One region of the Streptomyces sp. NEAU-sy36 genome, then DNA from elsewhere that is predicted to be linked to it. Evidence: riboswitches for the same ligand, from Rfam matches in the RefSeq annotation. Region 1 holds a riboswitch; the other holds the start of a gene.
The links. Region 1 has a riboswitch for cobalamin ahead of HZZ00_RS08725 (cobalamin biosynthesis protein). Riboswitches for the same ligand answer to the same signal wherever they lie in the genome.
Positions count from the first base shown of each region.

Region 2: it holds a riboswitch for cobalamin, as region 1 does, so the genes downstream of both, HZZ00_RS30975 (ribonucleoside-diphosphate reductase subunit alpha) here and HZZ00_RS08725 (cobalamin biosynthesis protein) in region 1, are expected to answer to the same signal.

Region 1 is NZ_CP058977.1:1,921,018-1,926,208, forward strand. It holds gene HZZ00_RS08720 (cobyric acid synthase) at 1-1,216, opposite strand, end outside; gene HZZ00_RS08725 (cobalamin biosynthesis protein) at 1,213-2,175, opposite strand; cobalamin riboswitch at 2,276-2,418, opposite strand; gene HZZ00_RS08730 (hypothetical protein) at 2,552-2,779, opposite strand; gene HZZ00_RS08735 (inorganic phosphate transporter) at 2,814-4,070, opposite strand; gene HZZ00_RS08740 (lysozyme) at 4,226-4,975, opposite strand.
Region 2 is NZ_CP058977.1:7,103,840-7,109,030, reverse strand. It holds gene HZZ00_RS30990 (GlxA family transcriptional regulator) at 1-96, opposite strand, end outside; gene HZZ00_RS30985 (hypothetical protein) at 189-431, shown strand; gene HZZ00_RS30980 (ribonucleotide-diphosphate reductase subunit beta) at 344-1,300, opposite strand; gene HZZ00_RS30975 (ribonucleoside-diphosphate reductase subunit alpha) at 1,357-3,720, opposite strand; cobalamin riboswitch at 3,846-4,006, opposite strand; gene HZZ00_RS30970 (GNAT family N-acetyltransferase) at 4,024-4,530, opposite strand; gene mctP (monocarboxylate uptake permease MctP) at 4,613-5,191, opposite strand, start outside.

The sequences.
Region 1 (5,191 bases):
CCTCGACGGACGCCACCCCGTGGTGGATCTCGTACCCCTCCACCGGCTCGCCGAGGGCGCGGCCGGCGGGGCGGGCCAGGGTCTTCTCACGGGCGAAGCGCACCCGTACGGGCAGCAGGCCGAGCCCGGGGACCGCGCCGGCGCGCGACTCGACCTCGTCCTCGATGTGCTCGCCGAGGATCTGGAAGCCGCCGCAGATGCCGAGCACGGGCCGCTGCGACGCGACCCGCCGGACCAGGGCGTCCGCGAGCCCCCGGGCGCGCAGCCACTCCAGCGCCCGGACCGTTCCCCGGGTGCCGGGCACGATCACGAGGTCCGCGTCGGCCAGTTCCTCCGGCCGGTCCACGAACCGCACCACGACGCCCGGTTCGGCGGCCAGCGCGTCCACGTCGGTGAAGTTGGACATCAGCGGGATCGCGCACACGGCGACGCGCAGCACGTCCTCGCCGACGGGGGGAGCGACGGCCGACTCCCGCACGGCGCCCCGGAGGGACACCCGCAGTCCGTCCTCCTCGTCGATCCCCAGTCCGTGCCGGAACGGCAGCACGCCGTACGTCCGCCGCCCGGTGAGGTCCCGGAGCATGTCCAGCCCGGGCTCCAGCAGCGAGACGTCGCCCCGGAACTTGTTCACCAGGAACCCGGCGACCAGCTCCTGGTCCTCGGGCGCGAGCAGGGCGAGGGTGCCGAAGAAGGAGGCGAAGACGCCCCCGCGGTCGATGTCCCCGACGACCAGCACGGGCAGCCGGGCACCGCGCGCGATCCCCATGTTGACGATGTCGGTGCGCCGCAGGTTGATCTCGGCCGGGCTGCCCGCCCCCTCGCAGATCACCGCGTCGTACGTGCGCCGCAGCTCGGCCAGGCAGTCCAGCACCGTGCCCAGCAGCCGCCGCTGCCGCCCGCCGTGGTAGCCGCGCGCGCTCATCTCGCCCACCGGCCTGCCCAGCAGCACCACCTGGCTGCTCTGCTCACCGCCCGGCTTGAGCAGCACGGGGTTCATCAGCGCGGTCGGCTCGATCCGGCAGGCCTGGGCCTGCATGGCCTGGGCGCGGCCGATCTCGGCGCCCTCGCGGGTGACGAAGGAGTTCAGGGACATGTTCTGCGCCTTGAACGGCGCGACCTTCACGCCCTGGCGTGCCAGCCAGCGGCAGATCCCGGCCGTCACGACGCTCTTGCCGGCGTCCGACGTGGTGCCGGCGACGAGCAGACCACCGCTCATTTCCCGTGTCCCTTCAGACCCTTGACTCCGGTGACCAGGAGGCGCGCGGCGACCGTGGTGCCGAGCGCGAGCAGACCGACGCGGCGGGAGAGCCGTACCGCCCGGTCGATGTCGCCGGCCCGGACGGCCCGTCCGGTGGCGCCGTTGAGGACGGGGCGGTGCTCCACGCGGCCGCCGTAGGAGAGGGTGCCGCCCAGCCGGACGCCGAGGGCGCCCGCGAAGGAGGCCTCCACCGGACCGGCGTTCGGGCTCGGGTGCCGGCGGGCGTCCGCGCGCCAGGCGCGTACGGCGCCGCGCGGGTCGCCTCCGGCCGCGGCGGCGAGCACGGCGGTCAGCCGGGCCCCCGGCCAGCCGGCCACGTCGTCGAGGCGGGCGGCGGCCCAGCCGAAGCGGCGGTGGCGCGGGGACTTGTGACCCACCATCGCGTCCAGGGTGTTGACCGCGCGGAAGCCGAGCAGTCCCGGCACCCCGGCGACCGCGCCCCACACCAGGGCGCCCACGACCGCGTCGGAGGTGTTCTCGGCGACCGACTCGACCACGGCCCGCGCGATGCCGTCGGCGTCCAGCGCCTGCGGGTCCCGGCCGCACAGATGGGGCAGCCGGGCGCGGGCCGCCTCGACGTCCCCGGCGGCCAGGGCGCGGCCGATGGTCCGGGCCTCCCGGGCGAGCGAGGTGCCGCCGACCACGGACCAGGCGGCCGTGGCGGTCAGCGCGACGGAGGCGGCGGGGGAGGGGCGTACGACGCGTGCGGTCAGCGCCCCGAGCGCGACGGCGCCACCGGCGCACACGGTGGTGTGCAGAGCGCCCCAGCCGCGGTGGTCGTGCCACAACGCGCTCTCCACCGCGGCGGCCGCACGCCCGAACGCGGCGACCGGATGCCCGCGGCGGGGATCGCCGAGGAGCAGGTCGCCGAGAAGCCCGGCGGCGGCGCCGTACGCATACCTGCGATCGGCACCCATCGGCTCAGCCGGCCGTGGGCACCGCGACAGTGGTCCTGGTACTGGTCCTTCGGCTGCCGAGCATGGCGATACAGGTCCTCACTCAGGGTGTCCGCGCCCTGGTACGAAGAAAACGGGCGGCGAGAGTTCCTGGCTCCCGGGGTGTTCACCCCGGTGACAGTGGCGGGACCGCGCCGGATTCGCACCGGCTTCCTCTTCTGCCGCCCTACATGGCCTGGGCAGTCCACCACGTGCCCGGAACGGCCGTCAACTTGCCGTTGACCTGCGGGAGTGTGCGGATGCCCACATCACGCCACGGTACGGGCACGCCGAAGGCCCCGGCGCGCGACGGGCGCGCGGGGGCCTTCGGGGTGTGCGGCCGAGTGGGGCCGCGCGGTCAGGACTTGGAGACGATCAGGACGATGCCGTACGCCACCGCCGCCGCGCACGCCGCGAAGCAGACGTAGGCACCGGTGACGGCGAGCGCCGCGGACTCGCCCTGGGCGGCGGCCTTCTCGCGCCGGGCCAGGCCGTTGACCCCGAGGGTGAACAGGGCCACCAGGCCCACCGTGAACACGAGGCTGACGCCGAAGACGGAGCCGATGGCCGCCCAGTCGATCTTCATGGGGATGCTTCCTTGGTGAACGGGGGCGCGGGGATCAGACGGTGGCGGCCGGCGGCACGGCCGGGGCGGTGGCCGCCGGTTCGGCGGCCGGGGCCGGGATGGTGGCGGTCAGGCCGTCGGCGACGGTGCCCGCCGGGGGCGGGGTCACCGCGGCGATGGCGGCGGTGACCACGCCGGAGGGCTCCGCCGGCGGGTCGGCGACCACGTTGGTGTGGTCGATGACCTCGCGGCGGGACAGCTTGTAGATCCAGGCGCTCGCGGCGACCAGGAAGACGGCGACCACGGCGGTGCCCCAGTCGCCCAGCTCGGTGACGGCCTCGGCGCCCGCGCCGACCAGGGCGGCGGCCGGCAGGGTGAGCACCCAGGCGACGGCCATGCGGGTGGCGGTGGACCAGCGGACCACGCCGCCCTTGCGGCCCAGGCCCGCGCCCATCACGGCGCCGGAGACGACGTGGGTGGTGGAGAGGGAGAAGCCGAGGTGGGAGGAGGCCAGGATGGCCGTCGCGGCGCTGGTCTGGGCGGCGAAGCCCTGACGGGGCTCCAGGTCGGTCAGGCCGGTGCCCATGGTGCGGATGATGCGCCAGCCGCCGATGTAGGTGCCGGCCGCGATGGCCAGGCCCGCGGAGAGGATCACCCAGGTGGGAGGGTTGGAGCCGGGGGAGATGGCGCCGCCCGCGATCAGCGCGAGGGTGATGATGCCCATCGTCTTCTGCGCGTCGTTGGTGCCGTGCGCGAGGGAGACCAGGGCGGCGGAGGCGACCTGGCCGGTGCGGTAGCCCTTGCGGGTGGCCTCGCCCTCGGTCTTGCCGCCGATGCCGTAGGAGGAGCGGGTGGCGACCATCGAGGCGATGCCCGCGACGACCGGTGCCGCGACCGCGGGCAGCAGCACCTTGGTCACCAGGACGCCGCCGTGCACGGCGCCGAATCCGGCGGAGGCGACGGCGGCGCCGATCAGACCGCCCATCAGGGCGTGGGAGGAACTGGAGGGCAGGCCCACCAGCCAGGTCACCAGATTCCAGAGGATCGCGCCGACCAGGGCGGCGAAGATGACCTCGGGACGGATGCCGCTCTCGTCGACGAGACCCTTGGAGATCGTGTTGGCGACCTCCACGGAGAGGAAGGCGCCCACCAGGTTGAGGGAGGCGGACATGGCCACCGCGAGCTTCGGCTTCATGGCGCCTGTGGAGATGGTGGTGGCCATCGCGTTCGCGGTGTCGTGGAAACCGTTCGTGAAATCAAACGCGAGTGCGGTCACCACCACAATCGCGAGGATCAGCGAGAAGCTTTCCATTTACCCAGGCAATCGTTCGAGGTCGTTGGCTGGATGAACGTAGGCAACCTGGGTGAACGGAAGATGAACTGGGGCGGGCACGAGGGTGTCCGTAACGGGGGGTGTGGACCTCCGCTTTCGCCGCCCGTCCCGGGCGCGCCCAGGCGTCCCTTGGGTTACCAGCCCAGCGCGAAGGTCCGCAGCCGGCCGGCGGTGCCGTTGAAGAGATCCTGGTCACCCGGCAGCCGGCCGGCGGTGTCGTACTGCCAGAAGGTCCAGTACCGCCAGCCGCCCGGCAGCCGGCCCGGCCCGGAGGTGCCGTGGCGGGCGATCCACAGGGGGTGGGTGGCGGCGAAGGCGCGGCTGTCGCCGGTGCAGAGCTTCCACCACTGCGAGGTGGTGTAGATCACAGGCCTGCGGCCGGTCTCGCGCCGGATCTCGTCGCTGAAGGACCAGATCCACTTCGTCATCTTCTTCTTGCTCAGCCCGTAGCACTTGTGCCTCGCGCTGTACGGGTTGTACTCGATGTCCAGCGCGGGCGGCAGCGTCCAGCCGTCGGCCCGCCAGTCCCCGCCGTGCGCCACGAAGTACGCGGCCTGCCGGGCGCCGGAGGAGCGGTCCGGCAGCGCGAAGTGGTAGGCGCCCCGGATCAGGCCGGCCTCGCGCGCCCCGTCGTACTGCTGGTCGAAGTAGGGGTTGCGGTAGCCCGTGGCCTCGGTCGCCTTGACGTAGACGAAGCGGGCGCCGTCGTCCTGCGCGGACTGCCAGTCCACGCGCTTCTGGTGGGAGGACACGTCGTGCCCCCGGGGCTGGTTCGCGGCCCGGCCCGGGGGACCGGCCGAGGCGGTCGGGGCGCAGGTGAGGACGAGTGCCGCCGCGGCCGCGGCGAGGGCACCGGCGCGGCGACGGAGGAGGGTGCGGGCCATGTGCGGTCTCCCCGGGGTGACGGACGACCAGGTCGTGGCGGACGAGCGGGTCGCCGGGCGGGCAAGGAGGGCTCATTCAAGGGCGGTTGATCATCGAATCGGCGTAGATTGCTGGTGTTTTGCCGTGATATGCACCCTTTCGGGGTGCGGGATCTCGGACAGAAGTACGCCGAACGGCCGCCCGCCGCGGGGGTGGCTGGAAGGATCACGGCGAGA
Region 2 (5,191 bases), 5.2 Mb from region 1:
CTCGTCGCTGCGGTCGATGCCGAACACCTCGCAGACGACGCCCAGCTCGAAGGGGTGCACTCCGTTCAGCAGCACGGCGGCCACGTTCTTCAGCATGCTCCCAGTGTGCCGCAGTACTGGCAGCAATTCGAGGGTGTACGGCAGTCCTGCCACTCCCGGTCAGGAGCGTCCGGCAGGACAGTAGTGGCATGACTGGAAACCAGATCCAAGGCCTGATCGGAATGACCGCCACCCTCGGCATCCTGGTCCTCCTGGTCCTTCCCTCCGTGCTCGGCATCCTGCGCGACAGGCGCATCGACCGGCAGATCAGGAAGGCCCAGGAGGCCCACAGGGAGCAGGAGGCTCAGAAGTCCTCGTCCAGGTCGACGGTGCCCTCCACCGCCACCTGGTACGCCGACGGACGCCGCTCGAAGAAGTTGGTCAGCTCCTGAACACCCTGGAGCTCCATGAAGGAGAAGGGGTTCTCGGAGCCGTAGACCGGCGCGAAGCCCAGCCGGGTCAGCCGCTGGTCGGCCACGCACTCCAGGTACTGCCGCATCGACTCGGTGTTCATGCCCGGGAGGCCGTCACCGCACAGGTCGCGCGCGAACTGCAGCTCGGCCTCGACGGCCTCCCGCAGCATGTCGGTGACCTCCTGCCGGAGCCGGTCGTCGAACAGCTCCGGCTCCTCCTTGCGGACGGTGTCGACCACGTCGAAGGCGAAGGACATGTGCATCGTCTCGTCGCGGAACACCCAGTTGGTGCCGGTGGCCAGGCCGTGCAGCAGGCCCCGGCTGCGGAACCAGTAGACGTACGCGAAGGCGCCGTAGAAGAACAGGCCCTCGATGCACGCGGCGAAGCAGATCAGGTTGAGCAGGAAGCGCCGGCGGTCCGCCTGCGTCTCCAGCCGGTCGATCCGCTCCACCGAGTCGATCCACTTGAAGCAGAACTCGGCCTTCGAGCGGATCGACGGGATGTTCTCGACGGCCGCGAACGCCGCCGCCCGGTCGTCCGGGTCGGGCAGGTAGGTGTCCAGCAGCGTCAGGTAGAACTGGACGTGCACCGCCTCCTCGAACAGCTGACGGCTCAGGTAGAGCCGCGCCTCGGGGGAGTTGATGTGCTTGTACAGCGTCAGCACCAGGTTGTTGGCGACGATCGAGTCACCCGTCGCGAAGAACGCGACCAGGCGGCCGATCAGATGCTGCTCGGCCGGGCTGAGCTTGGCGAGGTCGGCGACGTCCGAGTGGAGGTCGACCTCCTCCACGGTCCAGGTGTTCTTGATGGCGTCCCGGTAGCGCTCGTAGAAGTCGGGGTAGCGCATGGGGCGCAGGGTCAGTTCGAAGCCCGGGTCGAGCAGGTTGGTGTTTCGTTCGGTCTTCACTGGCAGGCCTCGCAGGACTCGGGGTTTTCCAGGGAGCAGGCGACGGCCTCGGGGTCGGCGGCCTGCTGGACGGGGACGGTCTGCTGCGCACGGGCGGCGCGGGCGATCCGGGTCGCCGGGCGCGAACGCAGGTAGTACGTCGTCTTCAGCCCGGACTTCCAGGCGTACGCGTACATCGAGGAGAGCTTGCCGATGGTCGGCGTCTCCATGAACAGGTTCAGGGACTGCGCCTGGTCGAGGAACGGGGTGCGCGCCGCCGCCATGTCGATCAGACCGCGCTGCGGGATCTCCCACGCCGTGCGGTACAGCGCCCGCACGTCCTCGGGGATCCACGCGAAGCCCTGCACCGAGCCGTTGGACTCGCGCAGCGCCTCCCGGGTGCGCGCGTCCCAGACGCCCAGGTCCTTCAGGTCCTGCACCAGGTAGGAGTTGACCTGGAGGAACTCCCCGGACAGCGTCTCGCGCTTGAACAGGTTGGACACCTGCGGCTCGATGCACTCGTACACGCCCGCGATGGAGGCGATGGTGGCCGTCGGCGCGATCGCCAGCAGCAGCGAGTTGCGCAGGCCGACCGCCGCGATCCGGGTGCGCAGCGCCGCCCAGCGCTCCGGCCAGGTCTCCTGGACACCGTAGTGGTCGGGGTGCAGCACCCCGCGCGCGGTACGGGTCCGCTCCCAGGCGGGCAGCGGGCCGCTGCGCTCGGCGAGGTCGGCGGACGCCTCGTACGCCGCGAGCATGATCCGCTCGGCGATCCGGGTGGACAGCGCCTTCGCCTCCGGGGAGTCGAAGGGCAGCCGCAGCTTGAAGAAGACGTCCTGGAGACCCATCGCGCCCAGGCCCACCGGACGCCACTTCGCGTTGGAGCGGCCGGCCTGCTCGGTCGGGTAGAAGTTGATGTCCACGACGCGGTCGAGGAAGGTGACGGCGGTGCGGACGGTCCCGTCGAGCCGCTCCCAGTCGATGTCCCCCGTCGCCGTGTCGACGAACGCGCCCAGGTTGACGGAGCCCAGGTTGCAGACCGCCGTCTCGCCGTCGTCGGTGACCTCCAGGATCTCCGTGCAGAGGTTGGAGGAGTGGATGACCTGGCCCGGCTCCGCGGTCTGGTTGGCGGTGCGGTTGGCGGCGTCCTTGAAGGTCATCCAGCCCTGGCCGGTCTGCGCGAGGGTGCGCATCATCCGGCCGTACAGCTCCCGGGCGGGCATGGTCTTGCGCGCGAGCCCCTTGCGCTCCGCCTCGCGGTAGGCGGCGTCGAACTCGGCGCCCCACAGGTCCACCAGCTCAGGCACGTCCGCCGGGGAGAACAGCGACCACTGCTCGTCGGCGTTGACCCGGCGCATGAACTCGTCCGGCACCCAGTGCGCGAGGTTCAGGTTGTGCGTGCGGCGGGCGTCCTCACCGGTGTTGTCCCGCAGCTCCAGGAACTCCTCGATGTCGGAGTGCCAGGTCTCCAGGTACACCGCGGCCGCGCCCTTGCGCCGGCCCCCCTGGTTCACCGCGGCCACCGAGGCGTCCAGGGTCTTCAGGAACGGCACGATGCCGTTGGAGTGCCCGTTGGTGCCCCGGATCAGCGAACCGCGGGCCCGGATGCGGGAGTACGACAGCCCGATGCCGCCGGCGTGCTTGGAGAGCCGGGCGACCTGGTGGTAGCGGTCGTAGATGGAGTCCAGCTCGTCCAGCGGGGAGTCGAGGAGGTAGCAGGACGACATCTGGGGGTGCCGGGTGCCGGAGTTGAACAGCGTGGGGGAGGAGGGCAGGTAGTCGAGCCGGCTCATGAGCCCGTAGAGCGCGGCGACCTCGTCCAGGGCGCGGACGGAGTCGTCCTCGGCCAGACCCGCGGCGACCCGCAGCATGAAGTGCTGGGGCGTCTCGATGACCTTGCGGGTGATCGGGTGGCGCAGCAGGTAGCGGCTGTGCAGGGTGCGCAGGCCGAAGTAGCCGAAGCGGTCGTCGGCGCCGGTGTCCACCAGCGCGTCGAGGCGGGCGGCGTGGACCCGCGCGAACTCGGCGGTCCGGTCGGCGATGAGGCCTTCGCGGTGTCCGACGGCGACCGACTCGGTGAACGAGGTCACGCCCTGCGAGGCGGCCTCGGCCCGGATGGAGACGGTCAGCAGCCGGGCGGCGAGCCGCGAGTACGCGGGGTCCTCGGAGATCAGGCCGGCCGCGGCCTCGGTCGCCAGTTCGCGCAGCTCCGCCTCGTCGGCGTGGGCCGACCGGCCGCGCAGCGCGGCGGCGGCGACCCGGCCGGGGTCGGCGTCGGGGAGGTCTGCGGTCAGCTCGGTCAGGGTCCGCAGCAGCGCGGCACCGGGACCGTCGTTCTCCAGATCCGGGGCTGATGCCGGGTCGGCTGGCGCGATGGTCACGTGGGGGCTCTCCCTCGCTCGGCACGGGGGCCTGGCGGAGGGCAGGGGGCAGCCACGAGCGCACACGGCGTCGCGTCCACCGGCCCACTCCACGAGGCCCGGACGTCTCAGGGCACCCGGACCGGACGGCCGGGTGCGCTGTCGGCAGGTCCTCGGACTGACTCCTGTACGCGGATACGCACAAGTACACCGTTGCGGGACAGTTCCGGATTCGCACCGGATTCCCCTGCGGCGACAGCGAGCATGAGCATACATCTAGTGCCGGGCCGCCGTGTCACCCCCAGATGTTGTGTCGCCCTGGTGTCAGAGCGTCAACTTGTAGGTGATGAGAGTGACGTCGTCCAGCTCCGGGAGGGGGTTCCAGTCCCGCTCGGGCGTGCGCACGAACCCGAGGCGTTCGTAGAGCCGGTGAGCGCTGTGCATGGCGCGCTGGCTGGAGAGGACGACGGACGAGCACCCCGCGGTGGCCCGGGCGCGCTCGACACAGGCGCGCACGAGGGCTTCGCCGGCGCCCCTGCCGCGCGCCTCGCGCCGCACCGCCAGCGCCCGGATCTCGGCCTCGCCGGGCCCCGCGATGTCGGCGACGGGGCCGCCCGAGGGGACGAAGGTCACGCCGCCGACGACGCGGTCCCCCAGCACGGCTGCGAGCACCTCGGCCGAGGCGGCTCGCGCGGCCACGTCCTTGAGCACGGGCAGGTACGGGTCGCTCTCGCCGAAGTCGAGGAGGCCGTCGAGGAGGTACGCCTCGGCCGTGAGCTCGCCGAGTTCGCCGTACTCGGCCGGGTCCGCGGGGCGGATTCGGAGGTCCATGCCGGCGAGTGTGCACGACAACGGGCCGCCGGAGCATGTGCTTTCCGGCGGCCCGTGCGCGGTTCCCCGTCTCCGGATCCGGTCAGTGGGTGGTGCCCGCCGTGGCCGGCGGCAGTTCCACCTCGACCCCCGCGTCACCCGCGTCGGCCGTGTAGTCCGCGGGGCTCGTCTCGTCCACGCCCTCGGGGGCCTTCACGGCCTTGAGGACGACGGTGAGGACCACGGTGACCACGACGTTCAGCACGAACGCCGTCATGCCGATGTAGCCGATCTGGCCGATGCCCGGGATCTCGTCGGCCGAGCCGCCGAAGTGCTTCTGGGTCGGCGAGGCGACACCGTACGCGGCGAGGGTGCCGTAGACCATGCCGACCGCCCAGCCGGCGAGCAGCGCCCAGCGGTGGAACCAGCGGGTGAACAGACCGCCGACCAGCGCCGGGAAGGTCTGCAGGATCCAGATGCCGCCCAGCAGCTGGAAGTTGATCGCGACCGTCTTGTCCATGCCGAGCACGAAGACCAGCGCGCCCACCTTCACCAGCAGCGACACGAACTTGGAGACCTGGGCCTCCTGCTTCGGCGTGGCGTCCGGCTTGATGAAGTCCTTGTAGATGTTGCGGGTGAAGAGGTTCGCCGCCGCGATGGACATGATCGCCGCCGGGACCAG